Regions from separate parts of the Agarivorans sp. Z349TD_8 genome, predicted to be linked through region 2. Evidence: predicted binding sites of a transcription regulator. Region 2 holds the regulator's gene; each other region holds the start of a gene.
What was found. The regulator LexA, encoded in region 2, represses DNA repair genes until DNA is damaged. The targets are predictions, from matches to a motif close to TACTGTATNNNNATACAGTA.
Positions count from the first base shown of each region.

Region 1: imuA (translesion DNA synthesis-associated protein ImuA) is a predicted target of LexA. The motif match lies at 2,854-2,873, and genes of this name have one in related genera.
Region 3: dinB (DNA polymerase IV) is a predicted target of LexA. The motif match lies at 2,143-2,162, and genes of this name have one in related genera.
Region 4: recN (DNA repair protein RecN) is a predicted target of LexA. The motif match lies at 2,957-2,976, and genes of this name have one in related genera.

Region 1 covers NZ_CP194037.2:2,660,084-2,664,462, forward strand. Annotated here, with positions in the region: gene ACRRS1_RS11990 (Nif3-like dinuclear metal center hexameric protein) at 1-451, opposite strand, end outside; gene ACRRS1_RS11995 (DUF2517 family protein) at 542-745, opposite strand; gene ACRRS1_RS12000 (DUF1853 family protein) at 882-1,676, shown strand; gene fbp (class 1 fructose-bisphosphatase) at 1,691-2,707, opposite strand; gene imuA (translesion DNA synthesis-associated protein ImuA) at 2,922-3,545, shown strand; gene ACRRS1_RS12015 (Y-family DNA polymerase) at 3,573-4,379, shown strand, end outside.
Region 2 covers NZ_CP194037.2:4,431,896-4,436,274, reverse strand. Annotated here, with positions in the region: one part of gene ACRRS1_RS20050 (IS3 family transposase) at 310-559, shown strand; one part of gene ACRRS1_RS20050 (IS3 family transposase) at 559-1,394, shown strand; gene lexA (transcriptional repressor LexA) at 1,541-2,182, shown strand; gene coxB (cytochrome c oxidase subunit II) at 2,532-3,599, shown strand; gene ctaD (cytochrome c oxidase subunit I) at 3,703-4,379, shown strand, end outside.
Region 3 covers NZ_CP194037.2:3,156,811-3,161,189, forward strand. Annotated here, with positions in the region: gene ACRRS1_RS14175 (transposase) at 1-104, opposite strand, end outside; gene ACRRS1_RS14180 (cupin domain-containing protein) at 329-652, opposite strand; gene dinB (DNA polymerase IV) at 1,044-2,111, opposite strand; gene ACRRS1_RS14190 (MOSC N-terminal beta barrel domain-containing protein) at 2,291-4,165, shown strand; gene gloA (lactoylglutathione lyase) at 4,221-4,379, shown strand, end outside.
Region 4 covers NZ_CP194037.2:3,610,679-3,615,057, forward strand. Annotated here, with positions in the region: gene ACRRS1_RS16290 (ABC transporter permease) at 1-189, opposite strand, end outside; gene ACRRS1_RS16295 (ABC transporter ATP-binding protein) at 179-1,294, opposite strand; gene ACRRS1_RS16300 (extracellular solute-binding protein) at 1,352-2,422, opposite strand; gene recN (DNA repair protein RecN) at 2,983-4,379, shown strand, end outside.

The sequences.
Region 1 (4,379 bases), 1.8 Mb from region 2:
TCTGCGCAGCAAAAGCCTCTCCGGAAATGGGTTCAGCCAACTTGCCTACCATCGCCACGCTGCGAGGATCCCAGGGTTCTAAACCCCGTGTCAGTGTCATGCCCAGTCGCTTAGCCAATTGAGCGTTGTTGCCTAATTCCGGATGAACATCTAAAGGTAAGTGATAGGCATAGAGATTAATATCATGCTTGAGCAAAGCCTGCAGGCGACGGCGCTTCATACCAGTGACAACCGCTGCTTCATTTTTCCAGAAAAAGCCATGATGCACTAAAATAGCATCAGCTTTATGAGCAATCGCCTGATCGATCAAGGCTTGGCAAGCCGTCACCCCGGTAACGATGCGCTGCACCGATTCACGCCCTTCAACCTGTAGACCATTCGGGCAATAATCTTTAAATTTAAAGCTATCGAGATGTTGATTCAGGATATTTTCTAATCGAGTATTTTTCATTCGGCTCACTCACAATGGTTTGTCTGTATTGTAAGTAGCAGCAAGCTCTAGAAACAAGTACTTAGCCTAAATATCATCACTGTAGCTCACTTAATACAGAACAAACTGATTGATCCGCTCAGCCTGCTGCATCCAAGCTGGCAAATTATTACGTTTAACCCATTGTCGATGTAAGGCACTATAAAATGGAGCTCGTAATCCTAATAGTGCGATCCATGGGAACAATAGAGTACCCACAAGTAGTAATACACTACGACGCAGCCAAATAAGCGGGAGAGAATATTGTTTACTCATAGAACGACCTCAACTGGTTAGACCAGAAAATATTAGCTGCATTTTAGTAATTAAACTACAAAAATCGTTGAAATTGACTAAAAAAAACACTTATAGTTTGATTATTTGTAAATATAATAACAAAAGAGAAACATAAATGGATTCAAATACCTTGCAAGAAGATTTGCAATGGTGCTTAAATGCACGGCCATTACTTCCCTATTCGCTACCCTATAGTGTAAATCTGGCTTGGCAGCAGCAATGGAAAAGTGCCCTATTCAACCAATTAAACAGATTACCTTCGATTAAACCTCACCCACGTTTAGGTTTATATTTTGAACAGCTATGGCGAGCCTTAATAAAACGACATCCCGATTGGCAGTTATTAGCCGATAATATCCCCGTACAAGAAAATGGAAAGACGCTGGGTGCGATTGATTTCTTACTCGTAAATCATCGGCAGCAAAAGGTTGAACATTGGGAATTAGCCCTAAAATTTTATTTGGCCGTAAAAAGTAACAGTAGTGCCTACAATTATGTTGGCCCAAACCTGCAAGATCGGCTAAGCAACAAGCTAAGTAAACTGTTACTCAAACAGATCCCTCTCGGCCGTCATCCACAAATCCAAGCACTACGACAAGTTTACTCACACTATCAATTTAAACAGCGCATCATATTGTCAGGTTATCTGTTCGAGCAAGCGCCGGAACGCAGTGAAACACTGCAGAGTCTCCATTGGTATAGTCATCAACAATGGCGAAAAAATCATCGAGGAGAAGATTGGTGTGAACTCAATAAACAGCAATGGTTAAGCCCGCCGGCTCATCAGTTAGAGCCCATTAAATCAACAAGCTGGCAAATCGATCGGCCAGTGCAACTGTATTGTCCACAACAACAGAAAAGAATTTTTGTTTGCCCTGACGAATGGTTCATCAGGGCAAAAGCGAGTTAGGAATAAGAGATAACTTAAGCTTTATTCTCGTCCAGAGAATATTCGCGCATCATCGCTTCAACCGTTTCAACCATGTTGGTACTGCCACAGAAAAAAGGAACACGTTGATGTAACTCAGTCGGCTCAATATCCATAATTCGATTAAAGCCATCACTGGCTTTACCGCCTGCTTGCTCAATAAGGAAGGCCATTGGGTTGCACTCATACAATAAGCGTAGCTTCCCGGAGGGCGCAGACGCTGTTGAAGGATAAATGTAGATCCCCCCCTTAAGCAAGTTACGATGGAAATCAGACACTAAAGACCCAATGTAACGAGAGGTATAGGGGCGATTAGTATTCGGTTCAATCTCTTGACAATATTTGAGGTACTTCTTCACCCCAGTTGGAAACTTAAGGTAATTCCCTTCATTAATCGAATAGATAATCCCATCTTTAGGGATCGTCATGTTCTCGTGGGATAAATAGAATACACCTAAAGATGGATCGCAGGTAAAACCATGTACGCCATGACCCGTGGTATAGACCAACATAGTTGATGAACCATAAACCACGTAACCAGCCGCGACCTGACGATAGCCTGGTTGCAAAAAGTCTTCTAATACAACAGGGGAACTACAAGGACTGATCCGTCGATAAATAGAAAAAATAGTGCCTACCGATACATTCACATCAATATTAGAAGAACCATCTAAGGGGTCCATCAGAACAACGTATTTACTGTCGATAGAACGAGTACTATCAAAACTAACAAATTCATCTTCTTCTTCAGAAGCGACACCACATACTTCACCCCTTGCTTCCAATGCCGCTTTAAACATTTCATTGGCATAAAGATCGAGCTTTTGTTGTACTTCTCCTTGTACATTTTCTACGCCAGTTGCGCCAATAATATCGACTAAACCAGCCTTATTGATTTCGCGGTTAACCACCTTTGCGGCTAAACGAATCGCCCCAAGCAGTTGGGTCAGCTCTCCCGTAGCTTCAGGAAACTGGTGCTGCTTCTCAATTATGTATTCACCCAGAGTTATCATTTGTATCCCTATTTATTGACTCGCCCATGAAAACCTTTTCAATCTCCACAGTTATTTTGCAAGTATTTATTAAAAATTACTAGCATCATTAGTCAATTGTAATACATATAAGCAAAAAAATATTTGCAAATGCATAAAATTAACACTACTGTATATACATACAGTAATTGTAAGGCCGTTAAATTTGGCATCGACTGAGAGCATGGAGCAAACAATGGCACAACAAATCAATCAACTGCTACAGAACAACAAAGTTTGGCAAGGTAAGCAATGGCATCGCAGCCAGCTAACGGTACAAGCAAGCGGCTTTGAACAGCTTGATCAACAGCTCCCAGGCCAAGGTTGGCCACAAGGCGCAATGACAGAAGTCCTCTATGAACAACAAGGTATTGGGGAACTACAACTGCTGTTACCGGCCCTGGCTAAATTAAGTAAAAAATCACAATGGATCATATGGGTGGCGCCTCCGTTCATGCCAAATGCCCCAGCACTGCAACAACACAACATTGATATAAGTAAGGTGATTGTGATCCGCCCAGAACAGTGCAGCGATATTATCTGGACCATTGAACAAGCCCTTAAAAGTGGCTGTTGCAGCGCCGTGTTAGGCTGGGTTGATCATTTAGATTTAAAAGCCAGTCGCCGCTTGCAACTAGCTGCCGAACAAGGCGACTGTCTCAGTTATTTATTTAGACCTTTGCAGCAACAACAAAGCTCCAGCGCTAGTGTTCGCATTGCACTACATCCCAATAGAAATACCGACCAAATCAGCTACCAGCTATTAAAACGACGCGGCGCAGCTCCGCTCTACGGGCAACATATTCCTCGTCAAGTTTAATAGCAAAGCCCTCAATGTGACTAAAGCATGTATTGGATTTACCTTGATTTCCCACAACTCGCGCTGGACTTGCTACAGCGCGAACATTCGCCCTCCGAAGCCTTAGCTATTCACCATAAGCAACAACTCACTCAGTTCAACAAGGCTGCGCATCAGCTAGGGCTCTACTTTGGCTGTTCGCTCAATACCGCCTATCAGCTGGCACCACAGCTCCATCTCTATGAACAACAAACGCAAGTTACTGATGATTTGTTTCAAAACTTAGCCCAACAAGCTTTAAGCTATGCTGCGCAAGTCGCCCTGCACCCAGACCATGGCCTATTTATTAATGGTTCTGGCATGCAAAGTATTTATCCCACCCCCCAGACTCATGCTCAACAACTAAGCATCATCTATCAACAACAAGGCTTGAGCTTTCGACTGGCCTGGGCCAACACCGCGCTCGCTGCTCGCTGGCTGGTTTGCTCAAAGCATAAACAAGCACCCTATAGAGGGGTCGAAACACTCGACGCTCTACCACTAAGCGCCTGTGATTTGCCAAAAGCACAAATTGCCAGCTTACAAGCCATGGGGCTTTACACATTTAAACAGCTTTGCGCATTACCTCGCCCAGAACTGCGAAAACGTTTAGGAGAACAAAGCCTAAAAAGCTTAGATCAGGCGCGAGGTAAGCAGCCATACCCGCTCGCTTTTATTCAAGCACAAGACCGTTACCAGCAAATGTTTCCACTGCTGAGTGAAATCAATACCACTCAAGCTTTAATGTTTCCTTTGAAGCAAGCTTGCCAACATTTACAACACTGGCTAAGAGAACGCCAGTATTGCTGTAATGAA
Region 2 (4,379 bases):
AATTGGTCAGTATCTGCAATACTGAACACTTCACTAAGGTACTTTGCGATATCTGAACTAATTCAATGGCAACTAAATTAGCAAAGCCACTGAAAAGCTTCTGTCCAAAAATGAGTTGGCTAGACTTTTCGTATCCTTCTTTATCCCAACCTCTGCTTATTTGTGATGGCGTCACAAAATATCGGGTGTAGTTTCAAAGTAGCGGGTGTAGTTTCAAAGTAGCGGTAAGAGTTCCAATGGTAATCCCCCCGAAAATTAATCCCATGCAAAAGTAGAATTTTCTCGTATAGTAAATACAGGAGATTCAACATGAAAAAGTCACGTTACACGGACAGTCAGATCTTATCTATTCTCAAGCAGGCTGAGGCTGGTACACCTGTTCCTGAGCTCTGTCGTGAGCATGGAATGAGCAACGCAACCTTTTACAAGTGGCGTTCGAAATACGGTGGTATGGACGCATCCCTTATGGCGCGGATGAAAGAACTCGAAGATGAAAATCGACGGCTTAAAAAGATGTATGCGGAAGAACGCCTTAAAGCAGAGGTGATCTCAGAGGCGATGGCAAAAAAGTGGTGAAGCCCTGTGAGCGTCGATTGATGGCTCAGCGTTCGGTGGCGAACTATCACATCAGCATTAAAAGTGCATGCTATTGGTTTGGGATCAGCGAGACCTGCTATCGCTATAAATCGAAGCTTCAACCTGAGAATGAGTTGATAGCTCAAGAGTTAGTAACGCTGTGCAACAGTGAAGACTGCTCTGACTGGGGCTTTGGCCTGTGTTTTCACCATTTGCGGAACGTTAAAGGGTATACATGGAACCATAAGCGGGTTTATCGGATCTACTGCGAATTGGCTCTAAACTTACGTATTAGGCCAAAACGACGCCTGAATCGCCATACGCCAGAGCCTCTTAAAGAGCCGATTAAAACAAACCAAGTTTGGTCCGTGGACTTTATGCATGATCAGCTATCTGATGGCCGGAAGTACCGTTTATTCAATGTGATAGATGATTACAAACGTGAAGGTCTGGCGTCAGAACCTGATTTTTCAATGCCCACAGTACGAGTCACTCGGATCTTAGAGCAGCTCATCGAACAACGAACCAAACCTGTTGCGATCCGCTGCGACAATGGTCCTGAGTTCATTAGCCATGCGTTTATTAAATGGGCCAACAACCACGACATTCGAATCGATTATATTCAGCCAGGGAACCCACAACAAAACGCGTATATAGAAAGGTTCAACCGTACTATGAGGTTTGGCTTAGTGAGTAAGTATTTGTTTGACACACTTGAAGAGGTTCAAGATCGGGCGACCCAATGGTTATGGTTCTACAATCATCAACGACCACACCTTGCAAATGGAGGGTTCCCACCACTAAAAACGGCAGCATGAATTCTACGAATAAATGCGGTTAATAATGGGAGGATTACCCAATGAAACTGAAACCTACACTTAAGCTGTTGATTCGAGATAAAACCTTGCTTCATTAATCATGCTGTATATACTAACAGTGTGCTGTATAAACTTACAGGTAGATTATGAAACCCTTAACGCCCCGTCAAACCGAAGTGTTTGAATTGATCCGTCGTAACATTCAAGACACAGGCATGCCGCCAACTCGCGCTGAAATCGCCAAAGAGCTGGGCTTTCGCTCGGCCAATGCTGCCGAAGAACATTTACGCGCCTTAGCTAAAAAAGGGGTGATTGAGATGATCCCCGGCGCTTCGCGCGGGATCCGTATTAGCGAAGACCATTTACCTGCTAATGCCGCGAATGACGAGCCAGAAGAAATCGGCTTGCCGCTGATTGGACAAGTGGCCGCAGGTGCCCCTATTTTGGCACAACAACATGTTGAGTCGCACTATGCGGTCGATGCTAATTTGTTTCATCCGCATGCCGATTATCTGTTGCGGGTGCAGGGCATGAGCATGAAAGACATCGGAATTATGGATGGCGATTTATTAGCAGTGCATAAAACCAACGATGTGCATAATGGTCAGGTGGTGGTGGCGCGCTTAGACGATGAAGTCACTGTGAAGCGCTTTCAACGTGACGGAAAAATGGTCTACCTGCATCCCGAGAACGAAGCGCTTTCAACTATCGAAGTTGATTTAGAGTATCAAAGTGTTGATATTGAAGGTTTAGCGGTGGGGATCATCCGTACCGCAGACTGGATGTAGTTACTCCCTAAAACTAAGTTCCCTTCTTTTTAAAGCCCAAATTATAGCAATTTGGGCTTTTGTCGTTTACTTCACAGCTTTTATTTTAAATGTCTATATTTATAACATTATCTTTACAATTATTTAACTAAGCGTCTATTTTATAAGCAGTAAGGTATTTTAATTGCGAAGCCTTGCTGCTTTGGGAAGGGAGTTTTCCCTTATTTTGCGGCCACTTTATTATTGTAAGCAGCGATGTTTGCAATGAAGTGACCGGCCTTGGCTACGAGCAAAGGAGAGCGCTGTGGGCCGATGGATACCGCTAGTATTGCTGGCATGTTGGGTGAATCAAGCATGGGCACAACAAACGATGTCGTTCAATTTACGCCCTGGTGTCACCGCCATTAGTGAGCAGGTTTACGGCTTGCACATGACTATTTTTTATATATGTTGTGTCATTGGGCTGGTGGTGTTTGGGGTGATGTTCTGGGCGATTTTTCATCATCGAAAGTCCAAGGGAGCCGTTGCCGCACAATTTCATGAGAGCACCAAAGTTGAAATTGTCTGGACGATAATTCCCTTCATCATTTTGATCGGCATGGCGATTCCTGCCACAAAAACCTTATTAGCGATGGAAGATCCTTCCGATGCCGATCTCACTATTCAAGTCACTGGTTCGCAGTGGAAGTGGCACTACCGCTATTTTGATCATGAGCTGGAATACTACAGCGTTTTGGCCTCGGATATGAAGCAAGTACAGGGCAAGCTTGCTAAGCGCGATAACTACTTATTGGAAGTAGATCATCCACTGGTGCTGCCAGTCGGCAAGAAGGTTCGTTTTTTAATGACTTCGGAGGATGTGATCCACTCTTGGTGGGTACCCGACTTTGCGGTCAAAAAAGATGCTAATCCGGGTTTTATTAACGAGGCCTGGACCAAAATTGACCAGCCGGGGATTTACCGCGGCCAATGTGCCGAACTTTGCGGTAAAGACCACGGCTTTATGCCGATTGTGGTGATTGCCAAACCTCAGGAGGAGTACCTTGCTTGGTTGGCTCAGGCCGAAGCCGCTTACGTAGAGAAGCAGCAACAAGAGTTGGCCATGGTGGCGTTGACCATGGATAACGAGGAGCTGATGTCCTTAGGCAAAAGCGTTTATGAGAAGACTTGCGCCGCCTGCCACCAAGCCAATGGAGAAGGCCTGCCAGGGGTATTCCCTGCCTTAAAAGGCAGCCCAGTTGCGACCGGTGATGTGAACCAACATATCGACATGGTGGTGCATGGGGTGGCAGGAACCGCGATGCAGGCCTTTGGTAAGCAACTCGGTCTGAAAGAATTAGCGGCAGTTATTAGCTACGAGCGGAATGCTTGGGGGAATGATACGGGCGATATGGTGCAGGCTAAGGATGTCGCGGCAGTACAAGACGCGGCCAAGTAGCCATGGTTGGATAAATCGATTGGTGATAGCGGAACGACTAAGGACGTTGCCATGTTCAAGTACGACACGACGCGGCGCAATAGGCAATAGAAGGGAGAGTTAGATGAGCGCGACCACGGAGCTTAACCCGCAACAGGTAGAACATCACCACGCACCGCGTGGCTTATTGCGCTGGGTATTAACCACCAACCACAAAGACATTGGCTCAATGTATTTGTGGTTTAGCTTTGCCATGTTTATTACCGGCGGCGCGATGGCGATGGTGATCCGTGCAGAGCTATTCCAGCCGGGCCTGCAATTGGTGGAGCCAAACTTTTTTAATCAAATGACCACCATGCACGGCTTAATCATGGTGTTTGGCGCGGTGATGCCCGCCTTTACTGGCTTAGCTAATTGGTTGGTACCGATGATGATTGGCGCTCCCGATATGGCCTTGCCTCGTATGAATAACTGGAGCTTTTGGATCTTACCCTTCGCTTTTACCATGTTATTAGCCTCGTTATTTATGGAGGGGGGTGGGCCTAACTTTGGTTGGACGTTTTACGCGCCACTTTCCACCAAATATAGTCCCGATAGCACCGCCTTATTTGTGTTTTCGGTACATATCATGGGGATCAGCTCCATTATGGGCGCGATTAATGTGATTGTGACCATCATGAATTTGCGTGCCCCCGGTATGACTTATATGAAATTACCCTTGTTCGTTTGGACTTGGTTGATCACCGCCTTCTTGTTGATTGCGGTGATGCCGGTGTTGGCGGGAGCTGTGACCATGGTGCT
Region 3 (4,379 bases), 1.3 Mb from region 2:
TGTTGGTCTTTACCGCACAAAAAAGCCCGCCGAACACAGCGGGAAACACAGTGATAATAAGGTGTATCCGATAAGCTCACTTGCGACTGTCTTGACCGAGGCATGGCAATAACTCCAAAAAAACACTATTGATAGTTTAGACTATTACCGAGTTCTGGCTAGTTGAGATGGCTGTCTAGTTATTTGCTGTTGAGATGGCTGTCTAGTTATTTGGTTATTTGAGTTATTTGCTCCGATCTCCGGATATATGTCAGCGAACCGATCTTCAATCAGGAGTTGCAAAACACGGGGTGTCCATAAATGTCTCAATAATTCTTTTAACTGGCTGTTACTCAAGAACTTTTACGCCTTCCATTTGTGAAATAGTAATATATATGCTCGGCTCTAAAGCCAATACCGAATGATCTGTACTCGCGCTAATAAGAACAAAATCATTTGCGGCATAAATTTCTGAGTTGATTTGTAAACGGCCTTCAAGAACATATATTTGTTCCCAGCCAGGATGATTGTGCAACGGCAGCTCTGCATGAGCTTCAAATTTGAGTATTGCCGTTCTACCATTTTCAGTTTTCTCTGATAACCAAAAAAATTCAACACCAGAAAATGGAGTTTTTGACCATTTTATATTTTCGTTCATACGAGGGCTTATCATATATTTTCTTTACATAATTATTAGTGGATATAAGAGGATGGTAAGACAGAAAAAATTCCTAGAATTTATAAAATTTGATTGCCTTTGAAGGCTTTGTAAGTTAACGCTGCATTCCAGCGAACCCCTCATAATTTCTAGTAAATTCAATACAGTAGACGCACACTCGTTGTTTAATCTAATTAATTTCGTCAAAACAAATTCTATCTAAGCCTACACGGAGGCAGTCAGGATGCGCGAAATTCAAATCCTACACCAAATGCTTATTGAACTAGGGCGGAATAGTGTGGTAACTCGATACAGCAGCCAACAAACGATGAGGCATTAGAGCAATCTGTCGGTTCGGTCCACAACCAGATGTAAGCACTGACAGGCTAAGTGCTGAGGAATCCACTTAATCACTAAAAGGCAAGCTCAACTGTGCCGACTCTGTTTGCTGCTCGTAAGCTAAACCAATATGTAAGCCAACTAAACGCACCGCTTTGCCCTTACCGCGCGCAAAGGCTTGATGAAACAGCTCCACTAAGGTTGATTCATCAATCTGTTGGCACTGCTGCTCCTTGGTAGTTTGCTGAAAATCGGCGAATTTTACTTTTACCCCTAACTTATTCATCTTGGCCTGTCGTAAATGTTGCTCGCTACGCCGCCGTAACTCAGGTAACAAAGCCAGTAAACGCTCAACGACTAAGCTTTTATCTCGCTCATCTTGGGCAAAAGTTCGTTCTACCGCCACCGACTTACGTTTACGGTCATTACTTACGGCTCGCTCATCGATCCCTTGACAACGCAACCATAACATCTCACCAAACTTACCAAACAAAGTCTGCAGTTTATCGCGTTTGGCACGACGAATATCTCCGCCAGTATATAAGCCATGGTGATGCAGCTTTTCAATACTCACCTTACCAACACCCGATATTTTCTCTAGGGCGAGTGTTTCAATAAATGCCGAAACCTGCTCGGGTTTAATCACATATAGTCCGTTAGGCTTATTTAGGTCGGACGCGATTTTTGCCAAAAATTTGACCGGCGCTACACCAGCCGAAGCGGTTAATCCGGTGCAGTTATAGATATCTTGGCGGATTTGCTCAGCAATTAGAGTCGCCGAACCATGACAAGTCTCACACGCACTCACATCAAGATAAGCTTCATCGAGGGATAAAGGTTCGATCACTTGAGTATAAGTGGCAAAAATAGCCTGTACTTGCTGGCTGACCTCTCGGTACAAACTCAGCCGCGGCGGCACTAAAACCAATTGGGGACACAGTTGTAGCGCTCTATGGGTTGGCATTGCAGAGCGAATACCATATTGACGGGCCAGATAATTACAGGTTGTTAATACGCCTCGACCGCTACTCAAGCCACCTACGGCTAAAGGAAGGTTCGCGAATTCGGGTTGCTCACGCATTTCCACCGCAGCATAGAAACAATCCATATCCACATGAATGATTTTACGATTCATTAAAGTCATAAGTAAGCAAATACGCCACAACAACTGTATATAAAAACAGTATAGTTATGCGTTTACCAAATACAAGCCTTTCCTCATAAGAAATCGCTCATCAGGGTAATTTGAGCTAGCCTCGATGCACCACCTTAAGTAAGATTAAAATTATGAGCAAAGAATAATAAGGCATTATTGTGAGTCAAGCGCAGATCAGCCAGTTAAGCATTTACCCCATAAAATCAACCTTAGGGATTGATTTAAATCACGCTTACGTAGAAGAACATGGCCTAGCATTCGACCGACGTTTTGTGGTTTGCTTACCCGATGGCAAACAACTAACCGCCAGAACTCACCCCAAGTTAGCGCAAATCCACAGTGTTTTACGGCCTGAAGGCTTATATCTGGAAGCCCCTAACATGGCAGGGGTAAACATTAAATACACCGATTTTTCAGATCATTATATTCCAGTAAAGCTTTGGCAGGATACGGTTCAAGCACAACATTGCCATAACGATTACGATCATTGGTTTAGCCAATATTTAGGGGAAAACTGCCACCTAGTATTTTTTGGGGAACAATCTCAGCGTATGGTCAAAAAGCGGGATAGTCAGGTCGCGTTCGCCGACGCCTATCCCCTATTGTTAGTGTCTGAAGCCTCATTAGAAGATCTCAATTCACGCAGCCCAACGCAACACAATATGGCTCAATTTAGACCCAACCTAGTAGTCACAAACACTGCTGCATTTGCCGAAGATGGCTGGAAACGTTTTCGTATTGGAGAAGTAGAATTTGAGGTGCAAAACCCTTGTTCGCGCTGTATTTTTACAACCCTCGATCAAGCCCGTGGAGAGTTTCATCCGCAAAAAGAACCACTATCAACACTCGCTAAGTATCGTAAGGGTAACGATGGAAACGTTTATTTCGGACAAAATGTGGTGGCACTCAATCATGGTAAGATCAGTCTGTATGACACCATAGAAGTACTAGAAACCAAGACGCCAGAACATTATCCCGAGCAAATCAAAAAAACACAATCCAGCCCAACAGTGACTACAAATTGGCAAGCGGGACAAAGCCGCTTACTCAAGTGTATTGCAATACGCGAAGAAACTCATGATGTAAAAACTTTCATTTTGGAGGCTCCAGAGGGCAACATCTGCCATTATCAAGCAGGCCAATATATAGGCATTGAGCTGGAGATAGACGGCAGCCCAGTACACCGAAATTATACGCTGTCGAGTTCTCCTAGTCGCCCCTTAAGCTTAGCAATAACCGTTAAGCGGGTTTCCAACGGACTGGCATCAAATTGGTTACATGACAACTTGAAGCCAGGTATGCAACTCAAAGCCTTAGCCCCTGCGGGCGACTTTCATTTACCCGCCAGCCCAAGCAACAAATTATTACTGCTGTCAGCTGGCAGCGGCATCACCCCGATGCTGTCGATGCTGCGCTACCTGAGTGACATCAACAGCCAGCTAGATGTGGTGTTTCTACACAGTGCACATAGCGAACAAGATCTGATCGCTCGAGCCGAACTAGAAGTGCTCGCTCAACAAATGCCACACTGCAGTATTCGTTATAGTTTAAGCCAATCCGCTCAAAGCACTTGGCAAGGCTATCAGGGCAGACTCAATCGCGGGATGTTACTCGATATTGAAGATTTAGAACTACGCTCGGTATTTGTCTGTGGTCCACAGGGCTTTATGGACAGCGCAAAACAGCAGTTGCTCGCCTTAGGGGTGCATCCCGACGATTATTTTTCTGAAAGCTTTGGCCACCAGATCAGCGACTCGGTGGAGAGTAAGAGCATTAATATTCTGTTTGATAGTTGGGATAGTCACGTTCAAGGTAATAATCAACAAAGTATCTTAGAACAAGCGGAACAGGCCGGGCTAAATTTGAACTATTCCTGCCGCGGTGGATTTTGTGGTGCCTGTAAAGTCAAACTAGAAAGTGGTGAAGTCAGCATCCTCGAAGACAGTGGTTTAAACGATGAAGAGAAGCAACAAGGCTACATCCTGAGCTGTAGTTGTATTCCACAAACAGACTTATGTATTACCCAAGCGTAATGTTACGCTAGTTTAGATTTATTTAATTTGTAGTCATTAATAATAGGAAGAATAAATGAAGTTTCTACACACCATGGTAAGAGTAAAAGATCTCGATCAATCCATGAATTTTTACTGCAATTTATTGGGCATGAGCGAAGTCCGCCGTTATGAGAGTGACCAAGGCAGATTCAGTTTAATCTATCTCAGTTGTGATGAAGATATTGAACGAGTC
Region 4 (4,379 bases), 820 kb from region 2:
GGTGTGCCAATACAAGGGTTCAGAAAAGAACTGCTGATACTGATAAAGGCCAACACTGTCACCCACACTATAATCACGCTTGATTAAAGATAGCTCTAACATTTGCAAATGTGGCAATACAATCAACAGCACAAACCACAGCAGAAAAGGCAAGATTAATAAATAAAAGCCCAGAGTTTTAGCTTTCACCGTTCACCTCTTTCGTGATACAGCGCGCTTGAGATGCATTCCAATAAATACGTAATGGGCTACCGACCACAATATTTTGCAAAGCAAAGTCAGCGCCAGGAGAAACCCGATAAAGCTCATCATGATGCTGGTCTCTCACCATTAAGGTCGAGCTGGCGCCATCAAACAGACACTCCTCAACCTTCACATCAAACTGATTATCCGCTTTCACATCTTCACCCACCTTGGCGATACCAATCGCCTCTGGCCGAACAAATACATTTACGGTGGTTTGCGGACGCTGCTGCACATCGGTTTCAACGATCAAGTGTCGCCCTCGGGCGGTCTTCAATAGCGCCACCGCTTGCCGTTGCTCGACCACCACCGCCGATAGTTGATTGGTTTGTCCAACAAACTTAGCCACAAAGGCTGACTGCGGTTGATAATAAAGTTGCTGCGGACTTGCCACCTGCTCGAAGCGGCCACGGTTCATCACCGCTACTTTATCCGACATCACCAAGGCTTCAGACTGATCATGCGTAATGTAAATAAAGGTGGTACCAAACTCACGTTGTAAGTGTTTAAGCTCAACCTTCATCTTCTCTCTAAGTTTTAGATCTAAAGCACCTAGCGGCTCATCAAGTAATAATAAACGCGGCTCTAAGACCAGACTACGGGCGATCGCAATCCGTTGTTTTTGGCCACCCGACAACTGGGCAATTTGCTTCTGTTGGCTACCGTCTAAACCCACTCGGCTGAGTACATCTTTAATTTTTTCGCTTCGCTCAGCCGCTTTCACACCACGACGCTTTAAACCATAAGCGATATTCTCAGCCACATTCATGTTGGGAAATAAGGCCAAGTGCTGAAACACCATATTCACCGGACGCTTATTGGGCGCCAGCTCATTGACTCGCTTTTGATGGATACGGATCTCGCCCTCACTGGGGAATTCAAAACCAGCGAGCATCCTTAGCAAGGTGGTTTTACCACAGCCCGAAGGCCCTAAAATAGAAAAGAAAGACCCAGCTTCAACATTAAAATTTAAACCGTCTACTGCGGTAAAATCAGAAAAGTGTTTAGAGAGGTGTTCACATTCAAGATCAAATTTAGCGTTTCCCGCCATAGTACAAGTACATCCAAAGGTAAAAAAAGAAGGGCCTTACGGCCCATTGATAAGTGCTTATTGTGCCGCTTGCACGCGATCCAGCACCTTGCCTTCCATGGCTTCTAAGCCAGCAGGTACTGCGGGATACCATTTAATATTATCAATATCATCGCTACTAAAACTGGCATTAAACTGTGCTTTAGCCACTTCGTTCACATAGGCATCGGAGCCTTTCGAGGCGGTGAAGTTACCCGCAGACTCGGTAATTTTTGCTGCGATTTCTGGACGCATCACAAAATTGATCCATTGATAAGCGGCATCGACGGCTTTTGACTTGCGTGGAATCGCAAAAGTATCAATCCAACCTAGCGCACCAGACTTTGGTGCAACAAACTGAATATTGGCTTGATCTCGGTTTAACTTCCAACCGCCTGCATCCCAAGCCATCGCGGCAACCACTTCGTTGGCACGCATCAGGTTCATCAACTCATCACCACCAGACCAGTAAGTTTTCACGATGGGCTTACATTCCACAAGCTTCGCTTCAACCTTATCCAAGATCTGTTGGTATTTGGCAGGATCGGCGTAAGCCGCAAAAGGATCTTCGCCAAGAGCAAAAGCAAAAGCAATTAAAGTAGGACGTTTCAAACGATAAGAAATTTTGCCCTGATACTTGCTTTGACATAAATCGGTATAGTCAGCTACATCTTTGGCCATATTACCGTTCACCACCAAACCGCTGGTTCCCCAAACATGCGGAACACCAAATACTTTATCGCCCACGGCAGTATTTTTCTTGGTCGCATCGAGCATTGAACTAATAATTTGTTTCTGGTCAATTCGGGCTAAATCGATGGGCTGATAAATACCAAACTGTAGTTGCACACCAGTGATACGGTCTTGACTAGGTTGCGCCAAATCGAAACCAGAGCCGCCTGTTGCGCGTAACTTAGAAATCATATCTTCGTTGTTTGATTTGGTGACTTTTACTTCAATACCAGTTTCTTTTTGAAACAAATCGATCACCTCTTGAGGCGCATAACCGCCCCAAGTTAGTAAACGAAGTGTTTCGGCACTGGCTTGCACACTTGCCATGGCTCCCATACCAAGTAACAAGCTGCTTATTGCAAAACGTTTATTCAACATAATATCTTCCATGTATTTCTAAGGTTAATTGGGCTGCCGACTAATACAGCAGCGATACAACAACTATTTGATAAACATGCACTACTTTTATGACACAAATGTGAAGCTGCAAGCAACTAAAAAATGAATAAAAATCAAGCTAAAGCCAGCCTGGCCGCCTTAAAACAAGCGCTTACCTGACAAAACAACGGCCAAAAAAACCACCCATTGTGACAAAAATATGAATTCTAGATAACAGAATAACCAATGACCAGAAGTTAACGAGCAGTGAATTGTGCTACTTATATCGGCAATAGGCAGCTAACAATGCTACCTGCATACAATACCTCCAGTAACCACCAAATCATCGGCCATTTGCTACTTTATATAATTAAATCAATTAAATGAGTGACCGAGTTCCAGAGTAATCCTCTCTCTTATGGGCGGCGACATAAGCGTATAAAAATATCCCTTGCCCCATCCTTAGCACCAGTAAACCAGCTTTTTACGATTTGCACTTGCATGCACAAAAATACCGCTATATATTTATACAGCAACTGTATGGATAAACAGGTATAGGAATGCTCACTCAACTCAGCGTACAAAACTTTGCAATTGTTCGGTTCTTAGAGCTCGATTTAAGCCGAGGCATGACCACCATCACTGGTGAAACTGGCGCAGGTAAATCAATTGCAATCGATGCCTTAGGCTTGTGTTTAGGTAACCGAGCGGAAGCGAGCATGGTGCGCCAGGGTGCCAGTAAGGCAGAAGTCAGTGCGCAATTTGAGATCAGCCAGAACCAAGCCGCGCGGCTATGGCTGCAGCAAAATGAGCTGCGAAGCGACGATGATTGCATATTACGCCGAGTAGTCACCAAAGAAGGTCGCTCTAAAGCCTATATCAATGGTACTGCGGTCCCCTTGGCACAACTCAAACAACTAGGGCAATACCTCGTTAGCATTCATGGGCAACATGCGCATCAGCTATTGCTTAAACCCAGCCAACAACTGGCGATTGTCGATCAGTATGCCGCTCATCCGCAATTGCTGAGTGAAGTGAAACAAGCTTACCAGCATTGGAAAGGCCTCTGTAACGAGCAAGAACTTGCCCAACAGCAACAAAAAGAACTGCTGGCCCAACAACAACTGCTTGAATATCAGGTTAAAGAATTAGACGAGTTTTCTCTGGCAGAAGGGGAATACCAAACCATAGAACAACAACATCAGCGTCTTTCTCACAGCACCGAGCTGCAACAAAGTAGTTTTCAGCTTAGCCAGCTGCTAGCCTTAGATGAGCAAGTTAATGTACTAGACATGCTAGGCCAAGCCTGTAGAACTACCAGCCAGCTTCTCGCGCTCGATCCCAAACTCGAAAACATCAACAATCTGTTACACGATGCACAGATTCAGATTGAAGAAGCCGGCCAACAGTTAGGCCATTACAGCGAGCAACTAGACTACGACCCAGAGTTATTTGCCGAGTTAGAACTGCGACTCAGCCAAGCCCTTGAGTTGGCCAGAAAACACCATACCAACGCCGAACAACTGCCAGCACTACATTTGAATTTACAGCAACAGTTAGAGCAGCTGAGCCAACAAAGCCAGCGCTTCGAGCATCTTACGGAAGACATTGAGCAGGCATGGCAGATTTATCTAAGTAAGGCCAATAAACTATCGAAAAGTCGCGAACGTGCCGCCAGTAGTCTCAGTAAATTAATCACCAAAGAAATCCATAAACTCAGTATGGCGAAAGCCCAATGTGAATTTGCACTACAAAGTGATGCCAGCCAGTTCACCAATTCAAATGGCGTAGATCGCGTCGAGTTGCGGGTCACCACCAACCCTGGTCAGCCGATGCAAAGTATTGATAAAGTGGCCTCTGGCGGAGAGCTCTCCCGTATTGGTTTGGCCATTCAAGTGATTTGCTCAGCCAGTATTTTAACCCCAACCCTGATCTTCGATGAAGTTGACGTAGGCAT